4 regions of the Pantoea sp. USHLN298 genome follow, and region 2 is predicted to be linked to each of the others. Evidence: predicted binding sites of a transcription regulator. Region 2 holds the regulator's gene; each other region holds the start of a gene.

Region 1 (7,700 bases), on a different contig from region 2:
ATCGCCGCTTCAATGCCGGTCACGACGTGGATGGTGGTGCGCAGATCGAAGGTCTGCATGCCGCGCCCGCTGGCATCGCGATCCGCAAAGGTAGTGCGCACCAGGCTGAGAATATTTTTGTATTCGCCCACGGTTTTACCGATCACCAGAGAAGCCGCATCTTCCAGCGTCTGACGGATTTTTTCGCCGCCCGGAATCTCGCCGACGCCGGTATGACCGGCGTTATCTTTGATAATCACAATATTGCGGGTAAAAAACGGCGAATGCGCGCCGCTGAGGTTCAGCAACATGCTGTCGTGACCGGCAACCGGAATCACCTGCATGGCGGTCACTTTAGGTGTTGAACTCATCTCCTGCTCCTTATGCTGTTGCACGGCCAAAAGCCGGGCGCTTACGGTCGAATGTCCAACCGGGAATCAGATATTGCATCGCCGTGGCGTCGTTGCGGGCGCCAGCGGGCAGTGACTGGTAAAGCTGGTGGGCCTGATGCACGCGGTCCCAGTCAAGCTCAACGCCGAGGCCCGGCGCGTCCGGCACGGCAATTTTGCCGTTGCGGATTTGCAGCGGATTTTTGGTCAGGCGCTGATCGCCCTCCTGCCAGATCCAGTGAGTATCAATCGCGGTAGGATTGCCTGGCGCGGCGGCACCCACATGGGTGAACATCGCCAGCGAAATATCGAAGTGGTTATTGGAGTGGCAGCCCCAGGTCAGGCCCCAGTCGTCGCACAGCTGCGCCACCCGCACGGCACCGCTCATGGTCCAGAAATGGGGATCGGCTAACGGGATATCGACCGCATTGAGCATCACCGCATGATTCATCTCGCGCCAGTTGGTGGCGATCATGTTTGTGGCGACCGGCAGACCGGTGGCGCGGCGAAACTCCGCCATCACCTCGCGTCCCGAATAGCCCTGCTCGGCACCACAGGGATCTTCAGCGTAAGTCAGCACATCCTGCATCCCTTTACAGAGCGCGATGGCTTCGTCCAGTAACCAGGCACCGTTGGGATCGACGGTAATGCGGGCGTCGGGAAAGCGCTGCTTCAGCGCCGCCGCGGTGGCAATCTCCTGCTCGCCCGGCAGCACGCCGCCTTTGAGTTTGAAATCTTTAAATCCGTATTTATCCGCAGCCGCCTCCGCCAGCCGTACCACCGCTTCGCTGGTCAGCGCTTCCTGATGACGCAGGTGATACCACTCATGGCTGGCCTGATCACCGCTCAGATAGGGCAGATCGGTTTTGCGCCGATCGCCGAGGTAAAACAGATAGCCCAGCACCGTGACTTCATCACGCTGCTTGCCGGGACCGAGCAACTCCGCCACCGGGACGCCCAGCGACTGGCCCAGCAGATCGAGCAGTGCCGCTTCCAGCGCCGCCACCGCATTGACCCGCAGTTCAAACGTCCAGGCACCGTTGCCGAAGGTGGTAAAGTCAGCCGACTGGTTGCCCTTATGCACCTGCTGCACCAGGCGGTTCATCCGGGCAATCTGCTGGCCTTTCACCTGCGGAATCGCCTCGATCAGGGTCTGATAGATGGTGTCGCCGCCGGGCGCTTCGCCGACGCCGGTATGCCCGGCGCTGTCGGTGAGCACCACAATGTTACGGGTGAAGCAGGCGCTGTGCGCACCGCCAATGTTAAGCAGCATGCTGTCATAACCGGCAACCGGGATAACCTGCATCTCTGTGATCACCGGCGAACTTTGCGTATTCATAATGCATCCTTACCGGGCCAGGTTTTCAGTTCGACACGTTTAATATCGCCCGCAATCACCAGGAAGCTGAAGGCAGCGACAAAGGCATGAATACCGACATAAATCAGCGCGCCTTCAAAGGAACCGCTGGTGGCGATGATGTAACCGATAGCGATCGGCGTAACAATGCCAGAAAAGTTACCGAACATATTGAACAGGCCGCCGCTCAGGCCACTGATCTCTTTCGGTGCGGTATCCGCCATCACTGCCCAGCCCAGCGCACCAATCCCTTTACCAAAGAAGGCCAGCGCCATGAAGAACACCACCACCCATTCGGTTTCGGTGTAGTTACACATCACCATCGAAATAGAGAGCAGCATGCCAAGCACGATCGGCGTTTTACGCGCGATATTCAGCGAGCCGGTTTTGCGCATCAGCCAGTCGGAGATCACCCCGCCCAGCACGCCGCCGAGAAAGCCGCACACCGCCGGAATCGAGGCAATAAAGCCCGCTTTAAGAATCGACATGCCGCGCGCCTGCACCAGATAGACCGGGAACCAGGTAATAAAAAAGTAGGTTAAGGCGTTAACGCAGTATTGACCGAGGTAGATACCCAGCATCATGCGTGAGGTCAGCAGCTGTTTGATCTGGAACCACTTCTCGCTCCAGCCCACTTTGCGACCCTCTTTTTTGGCATCCATGTTGATCAGCGCACCGCCCTGCTCCATATACTCCAGCTCGGCTTTATTCACGCCCGGATGATCGGTGGGATCGTGGATGACTTTCAGCCAGATGAAGCTGAGGATGATGCCGAGTCCGCCCATGAACCAGAAGACGTGCGCCCAGCCCACGGAGGAGACCAGCCAGCCCATAATCGGTGCGAAGATCACGGTGGCGAAGTATTGCGCTGAGTTGAAGATCGCCACCGCCGTGCCGCGCTCCTGCGCCGGAAACCAGGCTGCAACAATGCGGCTGTTGCCAGGGAAGGAAGGCGCTTCGGCCAGTCCGACCAGGAAACGCAGGATAAACAGAGACATGATGATACCGAAGCCGCTGAACAGATCGACGAACCCTTGCAGGAAGGTAAACAGCGACCAGGTAAAGATGCTCCAGAAATAGACGCGTTTTGAGCCGAAACGATCGAGCAGCCAGCCGCCCGGAATCTGACCAATAACGTACGCCCATGAGAAGGCAGAGAAGATATAACCCAGTCCGACTGAATCGAGGCCAATATCTTTGGACATCGCCGAACCGGCAATCGAAATGGTTGCGCGGTCGCCGTAGTTGAATGAGGTGACAATAAATAACATCACCACAATCCAGTATCGGGCATTGGTGCGCTTCTGCACCGTTTCCGCGGTCTGGCTGAAACTATTCATGATGCACTCCTGAAATATAGCGTGAGCTACATTCGCTCTGACTGCATACACATCGCGTTGGGTATCAGAGAGAAGTTGGGTTAAACACGGCGATCTTTTTGTTTTGGCAAACTTTTCTTTACCCTTACTGTTTTGCGGCAGCCTGCCGGTAAAGGGTGCTGACCGGGGAACCGCGGCCGGTGCAACCTGCGACAGAATGGGTAAAGCGTCGTGACGGATAACCTGACTTTGGCTAACGGAAATCAGTATAAGAACACCCTGCGGCGATGACATTGGAGCATCGCCCTGGAATAGGATTGATGTTTACTGGATTATTTGGCGTTTGCACAGAATCCTGCGGCATGGCTCACGGAACCTGTAAATAACCGCCTCTCAACAGGCCGGAAAGCCGTTTTCCCCCGCTGTTTGTGAGGTTCTTCACTTGCTTTTGGATAATCGACCCAAAACGCCGCGACAAATCTTTTCAAAGCCGGTCAATTGCACAATGCACAGCCTGCAGCGCCTCCTTATACTGAAACTGGCAAACTGTGACAGCGACTATCACAACAACGCACCGCAAAAGTACGGTGCGACAGACCGGAAGGTGAGCGATGACCCCTACTACAACCGAACAACCGCTCTATATCAAAGTCCATGAGCTCGACAATGTCGCGATTGTGGTCAACAGCCTGGGCTTGCCCGCCGGCACCCGTTTCGCTGATGGCCTGACGCTGACGGAGCATGTGCCTCAGGGTCATAAAGTGGCGCTGAGCGCGATTGCGCAGGGCGCACCCATTCTGCGCTACGGTGAAGTGATCGGTTATGCGCTACGCGACATCGCCGAAGGGAGCTGGATAGATGAGTCGCTGGTGGCTCTGCCGGAAGCCCCGCCGCTTGAGAGCCTGCCGCTGGCGACCCAGGTGCCTGCCGAACTGCCGGCGCTGGAAGGCTACACCTTTGAAGGCTATCGCAACGCCGATGGCAGCGTCGGCACCCGTAACCTGCTCGGCATCACCACCAGCGTACACTGCGTGGCAGGCGTGGTTGACCATGTGGTACAGCTGATTGAACGCGATTTACTGCCGCGCTATCCCAATGTCGATGGCGTGGTGGCACTGAACCATCTTTATGGCTGCGGCGTGGCGATCAATGCGCCGGCGGCAGTGGTGCCGATTCGCACCATCCACAACCTGGCGCTGAACGCCAACTTCGGCGGCGAAGTGATGATTGTCAGTCTCGGCTGTGAAAAATTACAGCCGGAACGGTTGCTGACCGGCACGCCAGACGTGCAGCCGATCTCGCTGGAGGAGCATGACATTGTGCGGCTGCAGGATGAGAAGTTGGTTGGGTTCGGCGCGATGGTTGACGAAATTTTGCAGGTCGCCGAGCGCCACCTGAAGCGACTGAATCAGCGCCAGCGCGAAACCTGTCCGGCTTCTGAGCTGGTTGTCGGCATGCAGTGCGGCGGCAGCGATGCCTTTTCGGGCGTGACGGCCAATCCTGCGGTTGGTTTCGCCTCCGATCTGCTGGTGCGCTGTGGCGCTACGGTGATGTTCTCGGAGGTCACTGAGGTGCGTGATGCGATTCATCTGCTGACGCCGCGCGTCATTAATGAAGAGGTTGGTAAGCGCTTACTGGAAGAGATGGCCTGGTATGATGACTACCTGAATCAGGGTCAGACCGATCGCAGCGCCAACCCGTCGCCTGGTAATAAAAAAGGCGGACTGGCAAACGTGGTGGAAAAAGCGCTCGGCTCGATCGCTAAATCGGGTCGCAGTGCGATTGTCGAAGTGCTGTCGCCAGGTCAGCGCCCTACCCGACGCGGCTTAATCTATGCCGCGACTCCAGCCAGCGATTTTGTCTGTGGCACCCAGCAGATGGCTTCCGGCATTACTCTGCAGGTGTTCACTACCGGACGCGGTACGCCGTACGGACTGGCGGCCATTCCGGTGATTAAGATGGCAACGCGTAATGCGCTGGCCGAGCGCTGGCACGATCTGATGGATATCAATGCCGGTACGATCGCCACCGGCGAAGAGAGCATTGAGCAGGTAGGCTGGCGACTGTTTGAGTTGATTCTGGATATCGCCAGCGGTCGCAAACAGACCTGGTCAGATCGCTGGGGAATCCGCAATCAGCTGGCGGTGTTCAATCCGGCACCGGTGACCTGATCGGAGCCGGACCCGGATGCCCGTGACGGCGGACCGGGCCAGCCGCATCAGCTAAAGAGGCTGGGATAAGAGAGCAGGCCTGGCGGAATTACAGCAGCGCGCCCCAGGCCTCAACCCAGGGAGAGGTCACCGCTTCCGGTTCCGGATTCTCACTGGCATCGACCAGCAGAACGTCGCCAACGCGCTGGGCGCTGTGTTCCTGCAACAATGCATCAAAGGTTTTACCCGCGCCACAAAAGTGGTCGTAGCTGCTGTCACCCAGCGCAATCACGCCATAACGTAGCGTTGGCTGATGACCCAGCTGATCTTTTACCGCGTGAAACAGCCCGGAAATGGTATCCGGAAAGTCGCCGTGTCCGGTTGTGGAGGTCACGATCAACGCAACGTCGCTGGCGTAAGCCTGCCAGTCTGCCAGCGTCGGATCTTCAAATACCGTCACGCTGTGGCCCTGCTGTTGCAGAATCGGCTCTGCCTCTTCCGCCACTAACAGCGCATTGCCATATACCGTGCCTACAAAAATGCCAATCTTTGCCATCTGCCTTCTCCGTTATTCTGAAACCTTATCCTCTCCTGGCGCCGCAGCAAACTCAACCCGCGGTACCTCAGGAATGCAATCCTGCCAGCCAAACTGCGTCATCAGGTTCTGCCAGACGCTATCCAGACCGGCTCGAATCAGCAGCGGCTCGCCGGTCACCGGATGGGTCAGCGCCAGACTGCTGGCGTGCAACATCAGGCGGTTAGCCCCGAAGTGCTCTGCCGCGCCGCGATTCTGGCGCAGGTCGCCGTGGGCGGAGTCGCCGATAATCGGATGACGCAGGTGCGACATGTGACGCCGCAACTGATGCTTGCGACCAGTTTTCGGTGACAGTTCCACCAGGCTATAGCGCGACGCAGGATAACGGCCAATGCCCACCGGCATCTCCACCGTAGCCAGCGACTGATAATCCGTGACCGCTGGCTGCGCGGTGCGCGCTTCAGTGGCGTGCTTATCGGCAATTTTGTCCAGCTCTTCCACCAGCGGGTAGTCCAGCGTACCGCCGGTTTCCAGCCAGCCGCGTAGCACCGCATGGTAGGTTTTCTGCATCTGGTGCTGCTCAAACTGCTGCGACAGCAGGCGTCCGACTTCACTGGATAATCCCATCAGCAATACGCCTGAAGTGGGACGATCCAGCCGGTGCGCGGTAAAGACATGCTGACCGATCTGATCGCGCACCGTCTGCATCACAAACACCGTTTCATGCCGGTCCAGCCAGCTGCGATGCACCAGCCAGCCACTGGGTTTGTTGACCGCCACCAGCCACTCGTCCTGATAAATGATTTCCAGCATCAGACAGCCGCATCCTTGAGTAACGCATCAAGCTGACGCAGCGTCAGCAACAGCGGCGCAACGCCGGGCTGGTCAGGCACCAGTGCCACTTCATAATAGGGGGCAACCGCAAAGTTTTTCGGCAGCGGATGCCGGGCTGCAATCAGGGCGTGCATACGGGGAATCAACACCCATTGCAGCCATTGCAGCGGTTCAAGGGTATCCAGGCAAAACGGTTCGCGGCTGTCGAAGGCGCTGGCTTCAGGGGGCGTGCTTTGCCAGAGATCGTGCTCACGCAACACCGCTTCAACCTGCTCCAGCCGTTGCATAATCAATTGTTCAGGGGTCATGCGCCACCTCCAGCGGGCAGTAAAAAAACGGGCGGCAAGCATATCACTTGTTGGCGCAGGCACAAAAAAAGGGAGCACTGTATAAACAGTGCTCCCGGTTCGTTTGCAGCCATCCCGCTACGTTAATGCTCCCTGCTCTTCCCTGACAACTTTTCCAGTGCGAACTCCAGTCGCGCATCATCCTGATGAATCCTTAGCATCCTGGCCCACCACCTCTTCTGAGGGGCTCTCATTCTCCATCCTGGAGGTGTCCCTTACTCAATCCTGAGCGATCCTGTTTCGTCCTGAAACCTTCCCTGTGACGTAAACTCCGTTACGTTCCTGCCTCATGGCTTATCCCCAATCCTGAGAATATCTGTTGTCCCCAGCATCCTGCCAGTGCGAAACATTCTGACAGAACGTTTTGTGCATACAAGTGACTAAAAGCGTAAGTTCAGTGTCTTAGTGACACAATTTCAGATTAACGCCATTAAGTCGATGATTCACAATCTTTTTACATCCGGGCCATCCGGATGTCTCAAGTGATATCTGACGATCTCTCACACAGCTTGTAAGAGATATCTCACAACAACTCAGGGTGATCACTGCATATCACGCGCTAACCGGCTGTAATGATTTAAGAAATATCTCAATACTTTCCGCTAAAACCTCGCGCTTCTTACCACCAGGCTGCTCAAGTATCACTTCCCCACTGAGATTTGATAACGAGATAATCGCCTGCTCTGACTCGGTGGTGGCGATAAACAGGGTGGGTGACTGACGTAACCGGCGCTGCATCAGTAAATGACCAATCAGATTCTCCTGTAACCGCAGAAAATCCTCTTCACTC
Region 2 (7,700 bases):
CATGCTGGAGATGGGGATCTGGAAATCTTTCGCGATATCGCCCATTACCATGCCGGTAACGATCACCAGCGCGCCGGTAAGCGCATACGAGAAAAAGCTTATCCAGGTAAGGCCGATACGATTACGGTTTGTCATGTTCTGAACCTGTTGGGAAACCGGTGGCAAAAAGTGTCAGAAAGTGTAAACGGAACTGTGATCTTAATAAACAACCAGTGAAACTGGAGATCTACATTTCATGTGTTGTGTGATTTTAATCACGCAAAAGAGAGGGTTTGAAGCGCGCTGGCGCTTTTTTAGCCGCAGCGTAAATATAGGTAAAACGCTGGTGCTTGCATTACATGCTCTTTACAATCAATCACGTTTTTGAGCTAGCTCTCCAAGGTAAGGAATCTTTCATGTTTAAACGTACTTTAACAGCGGCAATTACCCTGTTAGCGCTCTCATCTGTTTCCGCCTCGGCTCTGGCCGCAAAAGGCGATACCCACGTCCTGCTCACCACCTCTGCCGGCAACATCGAACTCGAACTGAATAACCAGAAAGCGCCGGTTTCGGTGAAAAACTTCGTTGATTACGTCAACAATGGTTTCTACAACAACACCATTTTTCATCGCGTGATCCCGGGCTTTATGGTGCAGGGCGGCGGCTTTACCACCGACATGCAGCAGAAGCAGACCAATGCGCCAATCAAAAATGAGGCGGATAACGGCCTGCGCAACCTGCGTGGCACTATCTCTATGGCACGCACTGCCGATAAAGACAGCGCCACCAGCCAGTTCTTTCTCAACGTGGCCGATAACGCCTTCCTCGATCACGGTCAGCGTGATTTTGGCTATGCGGTCTTTGGTAAGATTGTGAAAGGTCAGGATGTGGCTGACAAAATTTCTCAGGTACCGACCAAAGATGTGGGTCCTTACCAGAATGTCCCGTCTAAACCGGTAGTTATCCTCTCCGCTAAAGTTCTGCCTTAACGGTCCGGTCGCCATCTGCGGATGGCGACACCTTCCCGCATCCGGCAAAGCCAGAATTTGCTCTTATACTTATTAGGGCAAAACCGGAGCAGGAGGCGGCATGGCCAACAAACTCACCGAAAAACAAAAGGCCACACTGTGGCAGCAGCGGCGTAGCGCCAGCTATCAGGCCAGTTGTCGGCTGGAAGGCTTCAGCCACAATGAACCCGCGCTAAAAGGCGATGAGGCGGCGGCACGCCTGGCGTCGCTGAGGAGGCAATATGGTCTCTAATATCGCGGTCAGTCAGGATCCCTACCTGTGGCACAACGACAACGTGCTGAAGAATTTGCTCGATATTCATGACGCCGCCCAGCTGCGTAAAGCCGAGCTGAGTTTCAGCGCTGCCCGGCTGGCGACGCTGGAGTTAGGTCCGCGTAATGCCGGCTTTCCCTGGCTGCGGCTGATCCACCGTACGCTGTTCCAGGATGTTTACAGCTGGGCCGGTGAGCTGCGCACCATTGATATCTGGCGTGATGAGACACCCTTCTGTCACTTCGAATATATCGAAAAAGAGGGCAACGCCCTGATGGCGGCGCTGGAAGATGAGAACGGGCTGGCGGATCTGCCACGCGATGCGTTTGTGCAGCGCATTGCGCATTACTATTGCGAAATCAACGTGCTGCATCCTTTCCGTGAAGGCAATGGCCGGGCGCAACGCATCTTTTTCGAGCAGCTGGCGCTGCATGCGGGTTATCTGCTGGCGTGGGAAGCGATTGATGCCGAAAACTGGCTAGCGGCGAATCAGGCCGGTGTCGCGGGTGACCTGCAGCCGCTGGAGCAGGTTTTTGCGAAAGTGGTGAGCGAGCCGGCGTAACCGCGTAGAATAGCGGCGCTGATAACCACCCTGGATTCGTCATGCTGCTGCTGATCGACAACTACGACTCGTTTACCTGGAATCTCTATCAATATTTCTGTGAGCTGGGCGCGCAGGTGCGGGTGGTGCGCAACGATGCCATCACCCTGCAACAGATGGATGCGCTGCCGCTGACCCATCTGGTGATTTCACCTGGACCCTGCACGCCCAACGAAGCCGGTATTTCACTGGCGGCGATTCGCCATTTCGCCGGGCGGCTGCCGGTGCTGGGTGTCTGTCTCGGACATCAGGCGATGGCTCAGGCCTGGGGCGGCGAAGTGGTGCGCGCCCGCCAGGTGATGCACGGGAAAACCTCGCTGATCCAGCACAGCAACAGCGGCGTGTTCCGCCAGCTCAACAACCCACTCACCGTCACCCGCTATCACTCATTAATCGTCAAACGCGATACGCTACCCGACGCCTTTGAAGTCACCGCCTGGAGCCTGCGTGACGGCCAGCCCGACGAGATCATGGGAATCCGCCATAAAACCCTGGCGCTGGAAGGGGTGCAATTCCATCCTGAAAGCATTCTCAGCGAGCAGGGACACCAGTTGCTGCACAATTTCCTGACGCAATAGTTTGCCTTTGAGTGATTTTTTATGCATATTTTGTGATTATTATTTCACAGAAGCACAACAATCACTCAAAGGGAGTCACTCATGGCAGCCGAAAAAATTGCGGTCACACGCGAAACGTTCGATAACGTTATTTTGCCTGTTTATGCACCAGCGCAGTTCGTGCCGGTGAAAGGCAAGGGCAGCCGAGTCTGGGATCAGCAGGGCAAAGAGTATATCGACTTTTCTGGCGGCATCGCGGTGACTGCGCTCGGCCATTGCCATCCTGCGCTGGTAGAGACGCTGAAAAGCCAGGGCGAAACCCTGTGGCATACCAGCAACGTCTTCACCAACGAACCGGCGCTGCGTCTCGCCAGTAAGCTCATCAGCGCCACCTTTGCCGATCGGGTGTTTTTCGCCAACTCCGGTGCCGAAGCGAATGAAGCGGCGTTTAAACTGGCGCGCTATTACGCCTGCAAACGTCACAGCCCGTTCAAGAGCAAGATCATCGCCTTCCACAACGCCTTTCATGGCCGGACGCTGTTTACCGTGACGGTCGGCGGGCAGCCAAAATATTCTGATGGATTCGGTCCTAAACCGGCCGATATCGTCCATGTTCCCTTTAATGACCTGGATGCGGTGAAAGCGGTTATCGACGATCACACCTGCGCTATCGTGGTTGAGCCGATTCAGGGCGAGGGCGGCGTCGTGCCCGCCACGCAGGAATTTATGCAGGGGCTGCGTGACCTGTGCGATCAGCATCAGGCGCTGCTGGTGCTGGATGAAGTGCAGAGCGGCATGGGACGCAGCGGCAAGCTGTTTGCCTATGAGCATTACGGTGTGCAGCCCGATATTCTGACCTCTGCCAAAGCGCTGGGCGGCGGTTTTCCGGTCAGCGCCATGCTGACCACTAACGAGATCGCCTCGACTATGGCACCCGGCGTGCACGGCACGACCTATGGCGGCAATCCGCTGGCCTGCGCCATTGCGGAAACGGCGCTGGATATTATCAATACCCCTGAGGTGCTGGAAGGCGTTGATCTCCGGCGTCAGCAGTTTGTCAGCGCGCTGCAGGCGATAGATGCAAAATACGATCTGTTCAGCGACATTCGTGGTAAAGGCCTGCTGATTGGCGCGGCGCTGAAGCCGCAACACGCCGGCAAGGCGCGTGACATTCTGAATGCCGCCGCCGCGGAAGGCGTGATGGTGCTGGTGGCTGGCACCGACGTGATGCGTTTCGCGCCTTCACTGATCATCGAGCCCGCCGATATCGAAGAGGGTATGCGCCGCTTTGCGACCGCCGTCAGCAAGGTGATCGCCGGCTGATTTAGTTTTTGCGTAACCGTCTGATCAGCCAGCGGCCATGCTGTGGTCGCTGGCTCCACGCCAGCGATGAAATGGTGTGCATCACGCTCAGATGATCCAGAATGCGGCGCACATGCTGCTCCAGCACCGTCACCGGCCCTTCATTAATATTTTCCAGCTCATCCAGCAGATTGACCTGCGAACTGGCACCATCATATTCCAGCCGCTGCTGGCAACGTTGCAGCGCAATTTCGCACGACTGCAGATAGCGCTCCGCCAGCGTGGCGGTCAGCATGGTATGTTCCCGCGCCAGTATCGTCATCGCATTGATGTGCTCAACAATGAACTGGCTATGGGTGACCCACAGCCGCATATCCTTGAGATACTGGGCGTTAAAAGCCGGTTCCTGCATCGCCTGGTTCAGGGAGTTAAACAGCGCATTGTGCGCCTGATTAACCCGTACCCGCTGATAAGCGAGCTTCTCCGGCGACTGTTCCGCGCCCAGCAGCAGCCGCAGCGCATCCTGGTAAGTTTCCAGCGCGTCATGGGCGTTCTGTCGCAGCAAGCCGCTCTGCCACTGCGGCCAGAGCCACAGCATCCCGCCGAAGGCGATCAGGCAGCCCATCAGGGTATCCATCAGGCGCGGCAGCAGGAACTGCGCGCCATTCAGCGACAGCAGTTGCAGCGAGTAGACCGCCGTCACCGTGAAGCCAATCATCGACCAGCCGTAAAACTGGCGGGTAAAGCGGTAGCTGATAAAAGTGATCACCAGCATGATCATCAGCACCAGCGACTCCGGTACCGCGAGACGTAAGGTGGCGGCGGCAATCACCAGTCCGACAAAAGTGCCCAGCGCCCGGTGCTGAATACGAACCCGGGTGGCGCTATAGCCGTTCTGGCTGACGAACATAATGGTCATCAGAATCCAGTAGGGCTTCGGAATATTGAAAAACAGCGCCAGCGCACTGCCCAGCATCAGCATCACGGCAAAACGACCGGCGGTGCGCAGTGCAGACGAACGCCAGGAAAGATAACTGCGCAGCGCCGGCAGCAGCGGCAGACGGCGCTGGCGATCGGCCATCAGGTCACGCTGATAGAGCGGCTTTTGCGTACGCAGCACCCGCGCGATGCGGTTAAAGTGATAAAGACAGAAATTTCCCACCGGATTATCAGGATGCTGGCGGGCAATTTTTTCCAGCGCGCCGAGCTGCTTCTCCATGCCAAACCGATCGGGCAACTGGTGATAGAGAATGTTATCCGCCAGCACCCGTAAGCGGGCCGAGATGGTCTGGGCATTCCAGCGGATCACCGCTTCCGCATGGCTCTGCTCCACCAGTTTCTGCACCTCTTCCGGCTGATGCAGGCTGACCGAGATATGTTCCTGCAGATCCAGCGCCACCTGAAAAGCACGGGTCAGCCGCTTATGGCTGTGATCCCGACTGGCAGACAGCATGTGCATCTGCTGGTAACAGGTGGTGATCAGATCGACCACTTTTTGCTGACGCGCCAGCAGCGGCGGCAGGGCCTTTTCCGGATCGGTCAGCTGGGTCAGCAGGGTATATTTGGCGTCGCAATAGTTGGCCAGCTCACGGTAGATCAGGCTCAGGCTTTCGCGCATCGGCTGCTCTTTCCACAGCCAGAACCAGAACCAGTTAAACAGCCCGTACCACAGCGTGCCGCCGATATAGAGCAGCGGCGGTACGTAGATCGGCATACGGCCAATCAGACTCAGCGTGAAGATGGCGGCGATCAGCGAGCCCGGCAACAGACGGCCGTGCAACGGGCTAATTTCACCGGTGACGCCCAGCAGCAGCGGCATCGCGAACAGAATCAGCGGCAAAGGAATCGCGTGCAGCGTCAGCCACTGAATCAGAAAACTGCCGAGCGCAAACAGGCTGCCGCCAACAATCAGGCGTTTGAAGAAACGTTTATGCGGGGTATCCAGACCGGCGATATTGCAACAGGCGGGGACTAACGAGAACAGCAGACCTTTTTGCAGGTCGCCAGCCAGCCAGCCCAGCGCCACTGGCAGACAGAGCACCAGCGTTTGCCGCAAGGCATAATTGACTTCAGGATGGTAAATAATTCGACGCCACATCGGCCCAACACAAACAATAACGGCGCGATGTTGCCATCACGCCGTGGGTGACAGGAATTAGCGGGTGCCGTAAACGACGATGGTTTTGCCGTGTGCGGAGATCAGGTTCTGATCTTCCAGCATCTTCAAAATACGGCCCACGGTTTCACGTGAGCAACCAACGATTTGGCCAATTTCCTGACGAGTAATTTTAATTTGCATGCCGTCGGGATGCGTCATGGCGTCTGGCTGCTTCGCCAGGTTAAGCAGAGTCTGAGCAATGCGTCCGGTGACGTCGAGGAAAGCGAGGTTACCCACTTTTTCAGACGTAACCTGCAGGCGACGCGCCATCTGCGACGAGAGTCGCATCAGGATATCGGGGTTAACCTGGATCAGCTGACGGAATTTCTTGTAGGAAATCTCCGCCACTTCGCACGCGGTTTTCGCACGTACCCAGGCGCTGCGCTCCTGACCTTCTTCGAACAGGCCAAGCTCGCCAATAAAATCGCCCTGATTCAGGTAAGAAAGAATCATCTCTTTGCCTTCTTCATCTTTAATCAGAACCGCGACGGAACCTTTCACGATGTAGTAAAGCGTTTCTGCTTTTTCACCTTGGTGAATCAGCGTACTTTTGGATGGATACTTGTGAATATGGCAATGGGACAGGAACCATTCGAGTGTAGGGTCTGTTTGCGGTTTGCCGAGAACCATTCGCTATTATCCTCTGTTGTAATCGTGCCCAAAATACAGGGGGCAGTTTTCCCTGTCAGGCGATGAAAGCTTCAAGCGTTTCCCTTACAGGAAATTATTCGGGCTGCATTCGGCGCAGTGCGCATCATTCTTCCCGGCTTCGCCATCGGGTGACGAAAAATATTTTCAGCACTGTTTGTAGCACAGCTTTTGCCGACTGTCTTCTGTTGTCTCGCTTCAGCTAACAGCGGATTTCTCTGGATTGCTGTTTACCAGGCGAAAGCGTACTCTGACGGCAAAACCGCATATTCTGGAGCGAAAATCATGCAGGCAAGAGTGAAATGGGTAGAAGGGCTGACATTCCTCGGTGAGTCGTCGTCCGGCCATCAGGTATTAATGGATGGCAATTCGGGTGATAAAGCGCCCAGCCCAATGGAGATGGTGCTGATGGCGGCGGGCGGATGTAGCGCCATCGACGTGGTTTCAATTCTGCAAAAAGGCCGCAACGATGTGGCTGATTGTGAAGTGAAACTGACCTCAGAACGTCGTGAAGAGGCGCCGCGAATCTTTACGCACATCAACCTGCACTTTATCGTTAGCGGCAAAGCGCTCCAGGATAAAGCGGTCTCACGCGCGGTGGATCTTTCTGCAGAAAAATATTGCTCGGTTGCCATCATGCTGGGCAAAGGCGTCACCATTACCCACAGCTATGAAGTGATCGAACGCTGATCTCTGCGGGGGCCGCTCTGCGGCCTCTTATTCTATTCGCTTGCCTTCCACCAGTCGCTTCACCAGTGGTCCCATGATCAACTCCATCGCCAGCCCCATCTTTCCGCCCGGCACCACCAGCGTATTAATGTGCGAGATAAACGATCCCTGCAGCATCGCCAGCAGGTAAGGGAAGTCGATATCGTCCAGCGCCTGGAAGTGGATCACCACGAAACTCTCATCCAGTGACGGAATAGCACGGGCGGCAAACGGGTTCGAGGTATCCACCGTCGGCACGCGCTGGAAGTTAAGGTGAGTGCGCGAGAACTGCGGCGTAATGAAGTTGATGTAATCTTCCATCGAGCGCACCACCGAGTCCATCACCGCTTCCCGCGAATGGCCGCGTTCGCTGGTGTCACGCACCAGCTTCTGAATCCACTCCAGGTTGACAATCGGTACCACGCCGACCAGTAAATCGACATGCTCAGCCACGTTATGCTGGGCG
Region 3 (7,700 bases), on a different contig from region 2:
GAATGACACGGCGAAAACGCCTGCGCTTCCCGATCATGCCGGCATGGTGCTGAATCTGCCGCCGCTGGATGGCGAAGCCTGGGTAGCAATGATGGCTGGCGCAAGTGGCGGTACCGGCGGCAGCGCTGAAGAGCGTCAGCTGGGCGGCGTCACGCTGCCGGGCAACCTGATTGTGCGCACTCCGGCGGTCACGCTGGCGGGGCAGCAGTGGCATGCGGTAGACGCGACGCTGGCAGAGACGGCCGATGGCAAGGCGCAGGTCAGCGTCAATGCCCAGGAGATACGCGGTAAACTGGAGATAACGCCTAAGGCACCGTGGCAGATTGGTCTGGATTACCTCTATTACAATCCGCAGTGGCACCATGACGCGCAGCAGGGCGACAACGCCAGCGCTCAGCAAGCCAGCCAGATTAACTTCAGCGGCTGGCCAGCGTTACAGTTGCGCTGTGCCGAATGCTGGGTACTGGGACAGAAATATGGCCGGGTTGCGGCGACGCTGCAACCGAAAGGAGATACGTTAGCACTTACTAACGGAACGGTAGATACCGGCAGCTCGCAGCTGAAAATTAAGGGTGACTGGGTCAATCGCCGGGACGATCAGCGTACTTCACTGAAAGGGACGCTGAAGGGGCCCAATATCAACAACGCCACCAACTGGTTTGGCGTCAATACCCCGCTGCGCGATGCGCCGTTCAATATTGATTACGATTTACACTGGCGCGCCGCGCCGTGGCAGCCGTCAGCTGAAACCCTGAGCGGCACGCTGAAAACCCATTTTGGCAAAGGGCAGATCGCTGATGTGAATACCGGGACTGCCGGCCAGATCCTGCGCCTGTTCAGCTTTGATGCGCTGCTGCGCAAGCTGCGCTTCGATTTCAGTGACACCTTTAATAATGGCTTCTATTTCGATTCGATTAATGGCACCGCCTGGATCGAAAATGGCGTGATGCGCACCGATAACCTGCGGGTCGATGGGCTGGAAGCCGACATCGCGATGCAGGGCAATATGGATCTGGTTAAACGCCGGATCGATATGGAAGCGGTCATCACGCCGGAAATTTCTGCTTCAGTCGGCGTTGCGGCGGCGTTTGTGGTTAACCCGGTGATTGGCGCGGCGGTGTTCGCCGCCAGCAAGGTGCTGGGACCGGTATGGAACCGGATATCGCTGCTGCGTTATCACATCAGCGGCCCGCTGGATAAACCGGAAATCAATGAAGTGCTGCGTAAACCGCGTGAAACTGACAACAAGTGAATTTGACGCGGTACCGGAATTACCGCAGGCTATGATTATCCGAGCACATAATGAGTGAGAAACGATGACTCTGAACCTGGTAAGTGAGCAGTTACTAACTGCTAACGGCATTAATCAGCAGGACCTTTTTTCCCTGTTAGGGCAGCTTTCAGAACGTCGTCTGGATTATGCCGATCTCTATTTTCAGTCCAGTTTCCACGAATCCTGGGTGCTGGAAGACAAAATCATCAAAGATGGCTCCTACCATATTGATCAGGGCGTCGGCGTGCGTGCCGTCAGCGGTGAGAAAACCGGCTTTGCCTATGCTGACCAGATCACGCTGAACGCCCTGCGGCTGTCATCGGAAGCGGCACGCAGCATCGTACGCGAACAGGGCAACGGCAAGGCGCACACCCTGTCTGCGGTAATGAACCGCTCGCTCTACTCCACGGTTGACCCGCTCAGCAGCCTGACGCGTGAAGACAAAATTGCGTTGCTGTACCGTGTCGATCAGGTGGCCCGTGCGGCCGACCCGCGCGTGCAGGAGGTCAACGCCAGCCTGAGCGGCGTGTATGAGCAGGTGCTGGTGGCCGCGACGGATGGCACGCTGGCGGCTGATGTGCGTCCGCTGGTTCGTCTCTCTATCAGTGTTCAGGTCGAAGATCAGGGTAAACGCGAGCGCGGCTCAAGCGGCGGCGGCGGACGTACCGGTTATGAGTTCTTCCTCGCCGATGAAAATGGCGATGTGCGTGCCGATGCCTGGGCGCGTGAAGCGGTGCGAATGGCGCTGGTTAACCTTTCTGCCGTGGCGGCACCTGCCGGTACGCTGCCGGTGGTGCTGGGCGCGGGCTGGCCGGGCGTACTGCTGCATGAAGCGGTGGGACACGGTCTGGAAGGCGACTTCAACCGTCGCGGCACCTCGGTATTCAGCGGCAAAATGGGGCAGCTGGTGGCGTCAGAACTCTGTACGGTGGTCGATGACGGCACCATTGAAGGGCTGCGCGGCTCCCTGGCGGTCGATGATGAGGGCGTACCGGGTCAGTACAATATGCTGATTGAGAACGGCGTGCTGAAAGGCTACATGCAGGACAAGCTCAATGCGCGCCTGATGGGCGTCAGTCCTACCGGAAACGGTCGTCGTGAATCATATGCCCATCTGCCGATGCCGCGTATGACCAACACCTATATGCTGGCCGGCAAGTCGACGCCGCAGGAGATCATCGAAAGCGTTGAATATGGCCTGTATGCGCCTAACTTTGGTGGCGGCCAGGTGGACATCACCTCAGGCAAATTTGTCTTCTCTACCTCAGAAGCCTATCTGATTGAGAACGGCAAAATTACCAAACCGGTGAAGGGCGCGACCCTGATTGGTTCCGGTATTGAAGCGATGCAGCAGATCTCAATGGTAGGTAACGACCTGGCGCTGGATAAAGGCGTTGGCGTCTGCGGTAAGGAAGGCCAGAGCGTGCCGGTGGGCGTGGGCCAGCCGACCCTGAAGCTGGATAAACTGACTATCGGCGGCACCGCCTGATATTCTCTCAACAACCCGCCGCCCGGCGGGTTGTTAGCTTTTACGCTGCTGCTGATACTGCTCGGCAACCTGTTCGAAGTAGCCAGTCAGATAATCGATACAGACCTGAACCTTGAGCGGCAACTTATCCTTTTCGGTATAAAGCGCGTAAACCGGGCGCGGCTCAGACTGATACTGCGGAAACAGAATATCAATCTCACCGGCATTGATCTCATCAATCACCCACATCATTGGCACGTAGGCGATGCCGTTACCCGCTTTCAGCCAGCGGATCAGGGTCAGTGAATCGTTAGTGACGAAACGCCCCTGCGGCGCCAGTCGCGTCACCAGCCCTTCTGGCGCAATCAGCTCAAAGTTATTATCGGGACGCACGCTATATTCCAGCCAGGCGAAATTATCGATATCGCCCGGTTTTTCCGGCGTACCGTGCTGCGCCAGATAACTTTTTGCCGCGCAGACCACCATCGGCATGGCGCCCAGGCGACGTGAAAACAAGCTGGAATCTTTTAGCGCACCGACCCGAATCACCAGGTCCAGGCCATCGGCAATCAAATCCGGTGCCGGAATGCCGGTGACCAGATTGACGCTCAATCCCGGATACTCACGCAGCATATCGCTGGTCATGCCAGCCAGCACGTTCTGTGCCATGGTAGAGGAGCTGCCAATACGCAGTACGCCAATCGGCGTGTTATTAAAGGCGTAGAGCTGCTCATGCACCTGGGTAGCTTCCGCCAGCATACGACGACAGCCCTGATAATAAATTTTGCCCGCTTCTGTCAGCCCGATACTGCGTGTGCTGCGATTAAGCAATTTGACCTGTAGCTCATCTTCCAGTTTTGCCACGATCTGACTGATCGAAGAGACGCTCAGATGGAGCTGGCGTGCGGCAGCGGTAAACGAACCCAGTTCAACCACTTTGGCGAAAATCGACATGCCCTTGAGTCGTTCCATTATTTACTCTGGCTTAAAAGTGATTTAGATCACATTCTGTAGAAAACTTATAGTCAGGCGCGTTACTATAAGCGCGCCGGGGTATTTCCCGGTGATTCTTCATTGCCTGTTGCCCTTCGATGATACGCTATTATTAAGCCAGCTGGGGTTCGGATAGAGCGACCAGTGGCTTTTCCTGCGACATCTGACGAGGCAAAGAAGTATCCCGGCAAGGTCGAACTAAGGATTTCTGATGAGTGTGCTTCCGGTATTTGTCATGTTTGGGCTCTCTTTTCCGCCCGTTTTCATCGAATTAATTATCTCGCTAATGCTGTTCTGGTTAGTGAAACGTGTGCTGACGCCGAGCGGTATTTACGATCTTGTCTGGCATCCGGCACTTTTTAATACAGCGCTTTACTGCTGTGTGTTTTACCTTGTATCCCGTTTATTTGTCTGAGGTTTAAGTGAAAGCACTCATAAGAAAAATCGCGCGTTACGCGATTACTATCCTGCTGGTCATCATCGCTGTGGTGATTATTTTCCGCGCCTGGGTGTTTTATACCGAATCGCCCTGGACCCGTGACGCAAAATTCGCTGCCGACGTCGTCGCCATCTCACCCGATGTCACCGGTCTGATTACCGACGTACCGGTTCATGACAACCAGCTGGTGAAGAAGGGCGACACCCTGTTTGTGGTGGATCGCCCGCGTTATCAGAAAGCGCTGGACCAGGCCCAGGCTGACGTCGAATATTATCAGGCGCTGGTCGGTGAGAAACGCCGCGAAGCGGGACGTCGTAACCAGCTCGGTACTTCCGCTATGTCTCGCGAAGCGATTGATCAGGCTAACAACGATCTGCAAACCAGCGAACACCAGCTGGCGAAATCGGTGGCGACCCGCGACCTGGCGAAGATCGATCTGGAGCGCACTACCGTTAAGGCACCGTCTGATGGCTGGGTCACCAACCTGAATGTCTACCAGGGCGAATTTATCACCCGCGGTTCGGTGGCGGTGGCGCTGGTGCAACAGCACTCCTTCTACGTGCTGGCCTACCTGGAAGAGACCAAACTGCACGGCGTGGAGCAGGGCTTCCGCGCTGAAGTGACGCCGCTCGGCAGCAATGTGGTGCTGCGCGGTACGGTGGACAGCGTGGCTGCTGGCGTCACCAACAGCAGCAGCTCGGTCGACAGCAAAGGCATGGCAACTATCGACTCTAACCTGGAGTGGGTACGTCTGGCGCAGCGTGTGCCGGTGCGTATTCGTCTTGATCAACAGCCAGGCAACCGCTTCCCGGCAGGCACCACGGCGACGGTGGTGATCACCGGTCAGGCCGATCGCCAGCCGGAACAGGTGTCGCCAATGACCCGACTGTTTAATCGCCTGCGTGAGTTTGGTTAAGAGGGCGATATGATCGAGTTCTTGCGTTTCCCGGTGAAGCTGACCTTCGCGCTGCTTGCCGCGCTGATGATTGGTTTTCACCTTAACCTTGAAACGCCTCGCTGGGCGGTGATGACCGCGGGCATTGTTGCCGGCGGCACCGCCTTCGCCGCCGGTGGCGATCCCTATTCAGGTGCGCTACGTTACCGCGGTGTGCTGCGAATCATCGGTACCTTCATCGGCTGTATCGCCGCCCTGACCATTATGATCGCCACGGTGCGTGCGCCGGTGGTGATGCTGCTGCTCTGCTGCATCTGGGCCGGTCTTTGCGTCTGGCTCTCATCGCTGATCAAAGTTGAAAACTCCTATGCTCTGGGGCTGGCAGGCTATACCGCACTGATTATCGTGGTTACCGCCGACGCCAGCGGCGGCCTGACGCTGGCACCGCAGTATGCGGTAGAGCGCTGCAGTGAGATCGTGCTCGGGATTTTGTGCGCCATTCTGGCGGATATGATCTTCTCGCCGCGCTCGATTAAAAAAGTGATCGATGCTGAAGTGGACTCGCTGCTGGTGGCGCATTATCAGCTGCTGCAGCTCTGCGTCGCGCACGGTGACAAAGAAGAGGTTGATAAGGCCTGGAGCGCGCTGGTGCGCCGTACCACTGCGCTAAACAGTATGCGCAGCCAGCTGATGATGGAATCCTCGCGCTGGAAGAACAGCAATCGACGGCTGCAGATGCTCAATACGCTCTCGCTGACCCTGATTACCCAGGCGGCCGAAACCTTTCTGATTCAGAATGCGCGCCCCGACTACATTCCGCCGCAGTACCGTTTGCTGATTGAAAAAGAGGCCACGACGGTTGAAGAGGTGCATAAGCGGATGAAGGTGATGCGGCGGGTAATGGGTGCCAGCGGCAAATCGACGCCGGACACGCTGGTGAGCTGGGTCGGCGCAGCAACCGAATATCTGCTGCTGCTCAACGGCATTAAAAGTAACAGCCGTATCACCTCGCTGGAAGAGGAGATCCTGCAACGCGAAATCGTGATTCAGGCGCGTTCGGCTGAAACCCATCACGCGATGATCAATGGCATCCGTACTTTTGTTGCCACAGCGCTGGGATCGTTATTCTGGTTATACACCGGCTGGACCTCGGGTAGCGGCTGCATGGTGATGCTGGCGGTGATTACCGCGCTGGCGATGCGGATGCCGAATCCGCTGATGATGGCGAAAGACTTTCTCTACGGCATGACGGTCGCGGTGCCGCTTGGCGCGCTCTACTTTATCTACGTCTTGCCCAATACCCAGCAGAGCGCACTGTTGCTCTGTATTGCCATCGGCCTGCTCGGCTTTATCGGCGGTATCTTTGTACAGCGACGTCAGCTGGGCACCCTTGGTGCGTTAATCGGGACGCTTAACGTGCTGGTGCTGGATAACCCGATGGAGTTCAGATTCAATGTGTTCCTCGATAACGTGCTGGGCCAGGTGATCGGCTGCTTCGTGGCGATGATGGTGATCCTGTTGATTCGGGATAAATCGAAAGCGCGCACCGGACGCAAACTGCTTAACCGCTTTATGTATGCGGCCGTGTCGGCGATGACCACCAATCAGGCGCGCCGCCGTGAAAACCATCTGCCAGCGCTCTATCAGCAATTGTTTCTGCTGTTAAACCTGTTTCCCGGCGACATCGATAAATATCGCATCGCGCTGACGCTGATCATTGGACATCAGCGGTTACGCAATGCAGAAGTGCCGGTGAATGACGATCTCTCCGCCTACCATCGCCAGCTGCGCTACACCGCCGATCGGGTGATCTCCGCCGGCAGCGATGACAAACGACGCTACTACTTTGAGCAGTTATTGCAGGAGCTGGAGGTCTATCAGCAGAAGCTGGTGCATTACGATGCGCCCGTCAGCGTAACCGAACCGGTAAAACGGCTGGCGACCATGCTGAACAAGTATCAGAACACCCTAATCCAAATCTGAAACCGGCCGCTGCGTCCTGCAGCGGCCGGTGTAATGCCATCCCGTCACAAAACCTGTCGCTTTTGCCAACTATACTCTTCTGACGGAAGGGTAAAATGACAGGAGCGAATCAATGACATCACTGCACACAAGCGAACTATTTCAGACCGGTTATTTAGCTGACGGTCAATGGCATCGCACCTCTACCACTTTTGACGTGACCAATCCCGCCACCGGCGAGGTGATCGCGCAGGTCGCTAAAGCGGGTAAAGCGGAAACGGAGCAGGCGATTGCTGCCGCTGAGCGCGCCTTTCCCGCCTGGCGCGCCCTGACCGCCAAAGCGCGCGCGGAGATCCTTTATCGCTGGTACCAGCTGATCATTGAGAACAAGCGCTGGCTGGGCGAGCTGATGACCGCCGAACAGGGGAAACCGCTGAAAGAGGCGGAAGGCGAAGTGGAGTATGCCGCCAGCTTTATTCAGTGGTTTGCCGAACAGGCAAAACGCGCTAACGGTGAAATCATCCCGCCAGCCAAACCGGGTTCCCGTATTCTGGCGACCCGCGAACCGATTGGCGTTGTTGCTGCCATCACGCCGTGGAATTTTCCGATGGCGATGCTGACGCGCAAGCTGGGTCCGGCGCTGGCGGCAGGCTGTACCGGCATCATCAAA
Region 4 (7,700 bases), on a different contig from region 2:
CGTTCCCACGTTGAAGAAGCCTATCCCGGCGACATCATCGGCCTGCATAACCACGGCACTATTCAGATCGGCGATACCTTCACTCAGGGTGAGAACATGAAGTTCACCGGTATTCCGAACTTCGCGCCGGAGCTGTTCCGTCGTATCCGCCTGCGCGATCCGCTGAAGCAGAAACAGCTGCTGAAAGGGCTGGTTCAGCTGTCGGAAGAGGGTGCGGTACAGGTGTTCCGTCCGGTTCACAACAACGACCTGATCGTCGGTGCCGTCGGGGTGCTGCAGTTCGATGTGGTGGTGGCGCGTCTGAAGAGCGAATATAACGTCGAGGCGATCTACGAAGCGATCAACGTCTCAACGGCGCGTTGGGTCGAATGTGACGATGCGAAAAAGTTCGAAGACTTCCAGCGTAAAAACGAAGTTAACCTCGCGCTGGATGGCGGTGATAATTTGACTTATATCGCCCCAACCATGGTGAATCTGAATATTACGCAGGAACGTTATCCTGACGTCAGGTTCCGCAAAACCCGCGAGCACTGATTCTGCGCTATCCGGGCCATTCCAGCTGGGAATGGCCCTGTTTTCCTCCTTCCAGACTCCTCCTAAAAACCCCGTTTTTCTTCTGTTTTGACGTGTGATCAACCAGTTAGCCAGGCAAAGCGCGAAATGCCGTCTATGATTACTCTATCGGACGGCGGAAGAGACTTCTCTTGTCCTTACGTCCTGTAACCCAGCAGCGCGGTTTGCTGCTGTTGCGCCCACAGTTTTGGGCGAGTTAACTGATAGAAGGAATATATCGATGAACAAGACTAAGATTGCTAAAACCCTGATGGCCGCCATGATTGGCTCAGCACTGATCAGCGGCAGCGCACTGGCTGACGAATCAATGTCGCAGAAAGCGTCACAGACAGCCGACAGCGCGGGTTCAAAAATCGATAGTTCTATGAAAAAAGTCGATGGTTTTATGGATGACAGCGGCATCACCGCCAAGGCAAAAGCCGCACTGGTTGATGATGACGCGATTAAAAGTACGGATATTTCGGTGAAAACGCATCAGGGCGTGGTGACATTAAGCGGTTTCGTCACCTCACAGGATCAGGCTGAAAAAGCCGTGGCTGTGGTGCAGAAAATCGAAGGTGTTAAATCCGTCAGTGACAAGCTACACGTTAAAGACAGCAAATCTCAGTCAATGAAAGGTTATGCGGGCGATGCCGCTACGACCAGCGAAATTAAAGCTAAGCTATTAGCGGATGACATTGTTCCGTCGCGCAACGTAAAAGTTGAAACCACCGACGGCGTTGTTCAGCTTTCAGGGCACGTTGCAAATCAGGCGCAGTCAGACCGCGCTGAGAGCATTGCGAAAGCCATTGAAGGCGTGAAAAGCGTTAAGAATGACCTGACGGTTAAATCTTAATGGTAACCGTGCGGCCGCAACAGCAGGCCGCACGGATAAAAGATACCCATCCGGGGATTAAATAAGCAGTTCGATTTTCAATAGGGTAAGGAGAGGCTTATGTTTCGTTGGGGCATTATTTTTCTGGTGATCGCACTGATTGCTGCAGCGTTAGGTTTTGGCGGTTTAGCGGGTACAGCAGCATGGGCAGCTAAAGTTGTCTTCGTTGTTGGTATTATCCTGTTCCTCATCAGCCTGTTTACCGGCCGTAAAAAGCTTTAGCCGATGAGTCCTGCAGTATAATGCAAAGCATGTAAGCATAAAGCGGAGACCAGTCATCTGTAGCGCATAAGGTGAAAAAGGGATTTTTTCACACCGTTACAAGGGGCAATCAGCACAGCGCGGTTGCCCGGCTAAAGGAGGGTATGACTGGTTCTCCGGAATGCTGCTGGACAGACGTCACAATCCCTCAGCCTGCCCGCGGGAACCCCTTTTGAGGTTCACACAGTGGGTACACGCATTCCCGTTACGCTCGGCGCCATTGAACCTCTTGCGCTGACACCCTTTAAATCGCATAAAATTGCGCTGGTCTGTGAAGGCGGCGGTCAACGCGGTATCTTCACCGCAGGCGTGCTGGATGAGTTTCAGCGTGCCCGATTCAACCCCTTTCAATTAATGCTTGGCACCTCTGCCGGTGCGCAAAATCTTTCTGCCTTTGTCTGTGGTCAGCCTGGCTACGCCCGTCGCGTGATAACCCGTTACACCACCAATAAACTCTTTTTCGATCCGTTGCGTTTCGTGCGCGGCGGTAATCTGATCGATCTCGACTGGCTGGTCGAAACCACGCGCAGCGAATTTCCGCTGGCGATGACCAGCGCCGAAAAAATGTTCTCCAGCGGACGTGAGTTTTATATGTGTGCCTGCCGCAGCGACGACTACGCGCCAGGCTACTTCACGCCAACGGCTGACAACTGGCTGGATTTAATCAAAGCCTCCAGCGCCATTCCCGGCTTCTACCGGCTTGGGGTTAACCTTGAAGGGATCAGCTATCTGGATGGCGGCATCAGCGATGCGATTCCGGTGCGGGAAGCGGCGCGCCGTGGCGCAGATACCATTGTGGTGATTCGTACCGTACCGTCACAGATGTTCTACACGCCAAAATGGTTTAAGCGTATGGAGCGCTGGATGACGGCGGCTGCCTTCCAGCCGATGATTAACGTGCTGCACCAGCATGAGCAGAGCTATCGGGAGATTCAGCAGTTTATTGAAAATCCGCCCGGTGACTTACGCATTATTGAGATCTTTCCTCCGCATGTGCTGGCCAGCAGCGCGCTCGGCAGTCGGATATCGTCGCTGAATCAGGATTACCATCTGGGCCGACGCTGCGGCCGCTATTTCCTTGCCACGCTCGGCCAGTGGCTCAGTGATGCGGAGCCGCAAAGCCCGCCGCGCATCGTGATGCCGTCTGCGCCGGTTGCCAATGCGCCGGATAACCGCGAGATTATGACGCCGCCGCTGGCAGATAATGATGCCGATTACGATAAAGGATCGCTGGCATGAGGTTTATCGATACCCACTGTCATTTTGATTTTCCGCCGTTTGAGGCGGATGCTGAGGCCAGCCTGGCGCGTGCCGCTGCCGCAGGCGTTGAGAAGATTATTATCCCGGCGGTGGAGGCCAGTCGGTTTAACCGGGTCTGCGAGCTGGCTGCCAGCCATGCTCCGCTCTACGCCGCGTTTGGGCTGCATCCGATTGCCATTGAACAGCATCAGGAAGCCCATCTCGATCAGCTGGAGACGTTGCTGCAGCAGCGCCCGCGTAAGCTGGTGGCGATCGGCGAGATCGGGCTGGATCTCTATCGCGACGATCCGCAGTTTGATAAGCAACTGCGCTTTCTTGATGCGCAGCTTAAACTGGCGAAACGCTATGCGCTGCCGGTGATCCTGCACTCGCGGCGTACCCATGACAAGCTGGCCCAGCATTTGCGGCGTCACGATCTGCCGCGTCGCGGCGTAGTACACGGCTTCGCGGGCAGCCTGCAACAGGCGCAGGCGTTTATTAAACTCGGCTATGCGATTGGCGTCGGCGGCACCATTACCTATGAACGGGCGAGCAAAACCCGTCAGACGCTGGCGCAGCTGCCGCTCTCTTCGCTGCTGCTGGAAACCGATGCGCCGGATATGCCGCTGAAAGGCTTTCAGGGCCAGCCAAACCGGCCAGAACGGGCGCGCCAGGTGTGGGAGACGCTCTGCACCCTGCGGGAAGAATCCCCTGAAGAGATCGCCGATGCGCTGTGGCATAACAGCCAGCAGCTGTTTCAGCTCGATCCCGCTTTCCCTGCCGTACGCCTTCAACCCGCTCAGCGCTAGCGGATCGCCTTTGCCCCAGGGTGAGTGTGATAATAGTAACATTTGATCGGGTGGCGTATAATGGGCTTTAAATGGCGTTATATGCGACTCAGATCTGGTTTTTCATGTCAGTATTACATCATTTTCTTATTCTGATGTGACTGCTGGCACATAAAAAAGCCGGTGACGCTGTTATTATTATCACATTCCGCCGGCCAGCCGGTGGATCGCACCTCGATCCTTTGGAGAGCCTCATGACCGATATCAAACACCTTGCCCTGCGCGCCCTGAAACTGATGGATTTAACCACCCTGAATGACGACGACACCGACGCAAAAGTGATCGCCCTGTGTCATCAGGCTAAATCCCCGGCAGGCAACACCGCCGCAATCTGTATCTATCCGCGTTTTATTCCGATTGCCCGTAAAACGCTGCGCGAGCAGGGTACCCCGGAAATCCGCATCGCCACGGTGACTAACTTCCCGCACGGCAATGACGACATTGAGATTGCGCTGGCAGAAACCCGCGCGGCGATCGCCTACGGTGCCGATGAAGTGGATGTGGTGTTCCCGTATCGTGCGCTGATTGCCGGCAACAGCCAGGTCGGTTTTGATCTGGTGAAAGCCTGTAAAACCGCCTGCGCCGAAGCAGATGTGCTGCTGAAAGTGATCATCGAAACCGGCGAACTCAAGCAGGAAGCGCTGATCCGTCAGGCCTCTGAAATCGCGATTGATGCCGGTGCGGACTTCATCAAAACCTCTACCGGTAAAGTGCCGGTTAACGCCACGCCTGAAGTGGCGCAGATCATGATGAACGTGATCCGCGATAAAGGCGTCAGCCAGCAGGTTGGCTTTAAGCCCGCTGGTGGCGTGCGCACCGCTGAAGATGCCGCGATCTACCTGAAAATGGCGGAAGAGACGCTGGGTGCCGACTGGGCCGATGCGCGTCATTTCCGTTTTGGTGCATCAAGCCTGCTGGCGAGCCTGCTGAATACCCTGGGTCATGACAGCGACACCAGCAAAGCGGGTTACTGATCTTTCAGGCGGTCGCTGACCGCCTGTTCCCCATCCTGATTTCCCTGAACCAGGGGGTTACCTTGTTCCTGCCACAAGAAATAATTCGCAAAAAACGTGACGGCCATGCGCTGACTGAAGAGGAGATTCGCTTCTTCATCAATGGTGTGCGTGATAACACCGTTTCGGAAGGTCAGATCGCCGCGCTGGCGATGACCATCTATTTCCACGACATGACGCTGCCTGAGCGCGTGGCGCTGACCATGGCGATGCGTGATTCCGGTACCGTGCTGAACTGGAAATCGCTCAACCTGAATGGGCCGGTGGTGGATAAGCATTCGACCGGCGGCGTCGGCGATGTGACGTCGCTGATGCTCGGGCCGATGGTGGCCGCCTGCGGCGGCTATATTCCGATGATCTCCGGCCGTGGCCTCGGTCATACCGGCGGCACGCTGGACAAGCTGGAGGCGATTCCGGGCTTTGATATCTTCCCCAGCGATGACCGCTTCCGCGAAATCATCAAACAGGTTGGGGTGGCGATTATCGGCCAGACCAACTCCCTGGCCCCGGCGGATAAACGCTTCTACGCCACGCGCGACATTACCGCTACCGTCGATTCCATCCCGCTGATTACCGCCTCGATTCTGGCGAAGAAGCTGGCGGAAGGGCTGGATGCGCTGGTGATGGATGTCAAAGTGGGTTCGGGCGCGTTTATGCCAACCTATGAGGCGTCAGAAAGTCTGGCGCAGTCGATTGTGGGCGTCGCCAATGGCGCAGGTTGCCAGACCACCGCACTGCTGACGGATATGAACCAGGTTCTCGCCTCCTCTGCCGGTAACGCATTGGAAGTGCGGGAAGCGGTGCGCTTCCTGACCGGCGAACAGCGCAATCCACGTCTGCTGGAAGTGACGCTGGCGCTGTGCAGCGAAATGTTGATTTCCGGCAAACTGGCCGCAGATGAGAAAGAAGCGCGCCAGCAGCTGATGCAGGTGCTGGATAACGGCAAAGCGGCGGAAATTTTTGCCCGCATGGTCGCGGCCCAGAACGGGCCAGCCGATTTCGTAGAGCGCTACGACACCTATCTGCCCGCGCCGATGCTCAGCAAAGCGGTCTATGCCGATCGACCGGGCATCGTCAGCAGCATGGATACCCGGGCGCTGGGGCTGGCGGTGGTCGCGATGGGCGGTGGACGCCAGCGCGCCAGCGACAGCATTGATTACAGCGTCGGTTTAAGCGAGATGATTACCCTGGGTGAGCGTGCTGATGCTCAGCGCCCGCTGGCGATTATCCATGCCAGCAACGAAGCGCAGTGGCAACAGGCCGCCGCAGCGGTCAAAGCCGCGCTGGTGCTGAGTGATACCGCGCCCGCCGCCACGCCAGTGGTCTATCGTCGTGTGAGCGATGTCAGTTAACCGGCCAGTAATCGGTGCCAGCGGCAACGCATTCGGGTATACTGATCTGATCGCTTTTTTTTGACTTGTCACGCGCCATTGCGCAGGAGACTTGCATGAAACGTGCTTTTATTATGGTTCTCGACTCCTTCGGGATCGGCTCCAGTAAAGATGCCGATAAATTCGGTGATGAAGGTTCAGATACGCTCGGCCACATTGCTGAAGCCTGTTTCAACGGTGAAGCAGATAAAGGCCGTAAAGGGCCACTGCATCTGCCTAACCTGACCGCACTGGGTCTGGCTAAAGCCGCAGAACTCTCTACCGGTCGCTTCCCGGCGGGCCTCGATCCGAACGCGAAGATCACCGGCGCTTACGCTTACGCCAGCGAAATTTCGTCAGGTAAAGATACGCCGTCAGGCCACTGGGAAATCGCCGGTGTACCGGTGCTGTTCGACTGGGGTTACTTCAGCGATCAGGAGAACAGCTTCCCGCAGGAACTGCTCGATAAGCTGGTAGAGCGCGCGGCGCTGCCGGGCTATCTCGGTAACTGCCACTCTTCCGGTACGGTGATTCTGGATCAGCTGGGTGAAGAGCATATGAAAACCGGCAAGCCGATTTTCTACACCTCTGCGGACTCCGTATTCCAGATCGCCTGTCACGAAGAGACCTTTGGCCTGGATCGCCTCTATGCGCTGTGCGAAATTGCCCGCGAAGAGCTGACGGAAGGTGGCTATAACATCGGTCGTGTGATTGCGCGTCCGTTTGTCGGCGATAAAGCGGGTCACTTCGAACGCACCGGCAACCGTCACGATCTGGCAGTTGAGCCACCGTCTGCCACCATGCTGAAAAAGCTGGTGGATGAGAAGGGCGGTCATGTGATTTCGGTGGGTAAAATCGCCGATATCTATGCGGAACAGGGCATCACCAAAAAGGTCAAAGCGACCGGACTGGATGCGCTGTTTGACGCTACGATTCAGGAGATGAAAATCGCGCCGGATCAGTCGATTGTCTTTACCAACTTTGTCGACTTCGACTCGACCTGGGGACATCGCCGTGATGTCGCCGGTTACGCGGGCGGACTGGAGCTGTTTGACCGTCGTCTGCCGGAGCTGATGGAGCTGGTGGGTGAGGATGACATTCTGATCCTGACCGCCGACCACGGCTGTGATCCGACCTGGAAAGGCACCGAACATACTCGTGAGCACATTCCGATTCTGATTTACGGACCGAAAGTTGAACCGGGTTCACTCGGTTATCGCGAAACCTTCGCCGATATCGGTCAGACAATTGCACACTATTTTGGCCTGTCCGACATGGACTATGGCAAGAACATGCTGTAACCCAGCGATTTAACAAGGATAAAGTAACAATGGCAACTCCGCATATTAATGCCGAAATGGGTGACTTCGCTGACGTGGTCCTGATGCCGGGCGACCCGCTGCGTGCGAAACACATTGCTGAAACCTTCCTGGAAAATCCGGTGGAAGTGAACAATGTGCGCGGCATGCTGGGCTATACCGGCACCTACAAAGGCCGCAAAGTGTCAGTGATGGGCCACGGT

The links. The regulator CRP, encoded in region 2, controls carbon source genes, mostly activating them, when cyclic AMP is high. The targets are predictions, from matches to a motif close to ATGTGANNNNNNTCACAT.
Region 1: the regulator CRP is predicted to act here: its motif matches at 3,471-3,488, upstream of garD (galactarate dehydratase).
Region 3: the regulator CRP is predicted to act here: its motif matches at 3,731-3,748, upstream of aaeR (HTH-type transcriptional activator AaeR).
Region 4: the regulator CRP is predicted to act here: its motif matches at 3,781-3,798, upstream of deoC (deoxyribose-phosphate aldolase).

Annotation. Positions count from the first base shown of each region.
Region 1 is NZ_JBBCRO010000006.1:56,043-63,742, forward strand. Features, by position in the region: gene gudD (glucarate dehydratase) at 1-350, opposite strand, end outside; gene WFK59_RS15975 (enolase C-terminal domain-like protein) at 361-1,707, opposite strand; gene WFK59_RS15980 (MFS transporter) at 1,704-3,065, opposite strand; gene garD (galactarate dehydratase) at 3,656-5,215, shown strand; gene WFK59_RS15990 (flavodoxin) at 5,304-5,750, opposite strand; gene truC (tRNA pseudouridine(65) synthase TruC) at 5,763-6,542, opposite strand; gene WFK59_RS16000 (YqcC family protein) at 6,542-6,871, opposite strand; gene syd (SecY-interacting protein) at 7,463-7,700, opposite strand, start outside.
Region 2 is NZ_JBBCRO010000007.1:48,654-56,353, reverse strand. Features, by position in the region: gene tsgA (MFS transporter TsgA) at 1-135, opposite strand, end outside; gene ppiA (peptidylprolyl isomerase A) at 396-968, shown strand; gene WFK59_RS18245 (YhfG family protein) at 1,069-1,239, shown strand; gene WFK59_RS18240 (putative adenosine monophosphate-protein transferase Fic) at 1,229-1,822, shown strand; gene WFK59_RS18235 (aminodeoxychorismate synthase component II) at 1,864-2,439, shown strand; gene argD (bifunctional acetylornithine/succinyldiaminopimelate transaminase) at 2,521-3,741, shown strand; gene WFK59_RS18225 (YccS/YhfK family putative transporter) at 3,743-5,818, opposite strand; gene crp (cAMP-activated global transcriptional regulator CRP) at 5,876-6,508, opposite strand; gene WFK59_RS18215 (OsmC family protein) at 6,812-7,216, shown strand; gene WFK59_RS18210 (phosphoribulokinase) at 7,244-7,700, opposite strand, start outside.
Region 3 is NZ_JBBCRO010000006.1:423,853-431,552, reverse strand. Features, by position in the region: gene yhdP (AsmA2 domain-containing protein YhdP) at 1-1,252, shown strand, start outside; gene tldD (metalloprotease TldD) at 1,317-2,762, shown strand; gene aaeR (HTH-type transcriptional activator AaeR) at 2,796-3,713, opposite strand; gene aaeX (p-hydroxybenzoic acid efflux pump operon protein AaeX) at 3,946-4,149, shown strand; gene aaeA (p-hydroxybenzoic acid efflux pump subunit AaeA) at 4,157-5,089, shown strand; gene aaeB (p-hydroxybenzoic acid efflux pump subunit AaeB) at 5,099-7,051, shown strand; gene WFK59_RS17720 (NAD-dependent succinate-semialdehyde dehydrogenase) at 7,164-7,700, shown strand, end outside.
Region 4 is NZ_JBBCRO010000006.1:220,182-227,881, reverse strand. Features, by position in the region: gene prfC (peptide chain release factor 3) at 1-534, shown strand, start outside; gene osmY (molecular chaperone OsmY) at 794-1,408, shown strand; gene WFK59_RS16780 (DUF1328 domain-containing protein) at 1,508-1,669, shown strand; gene WFK59_RS16775 (patatin-like phospholipase family protein) at 1,895-2,947, shown strand; gene WFK59_RS16770 (TatD family hydrolase) at 2,944-3,756, shown strand; gene deoC (deoxyribose-phosphate aldolase) at 3,990-4,769, shown strand; gene deoA (thymidine phosphorylase) at 4,832-6,160, shown strand; gene deoB (phosphopentomutase) at 6,256-7,479, shown strand; gene deoD (purine-nucleoside phosphorylase) at 7,509-7,700, shown strand, end outside.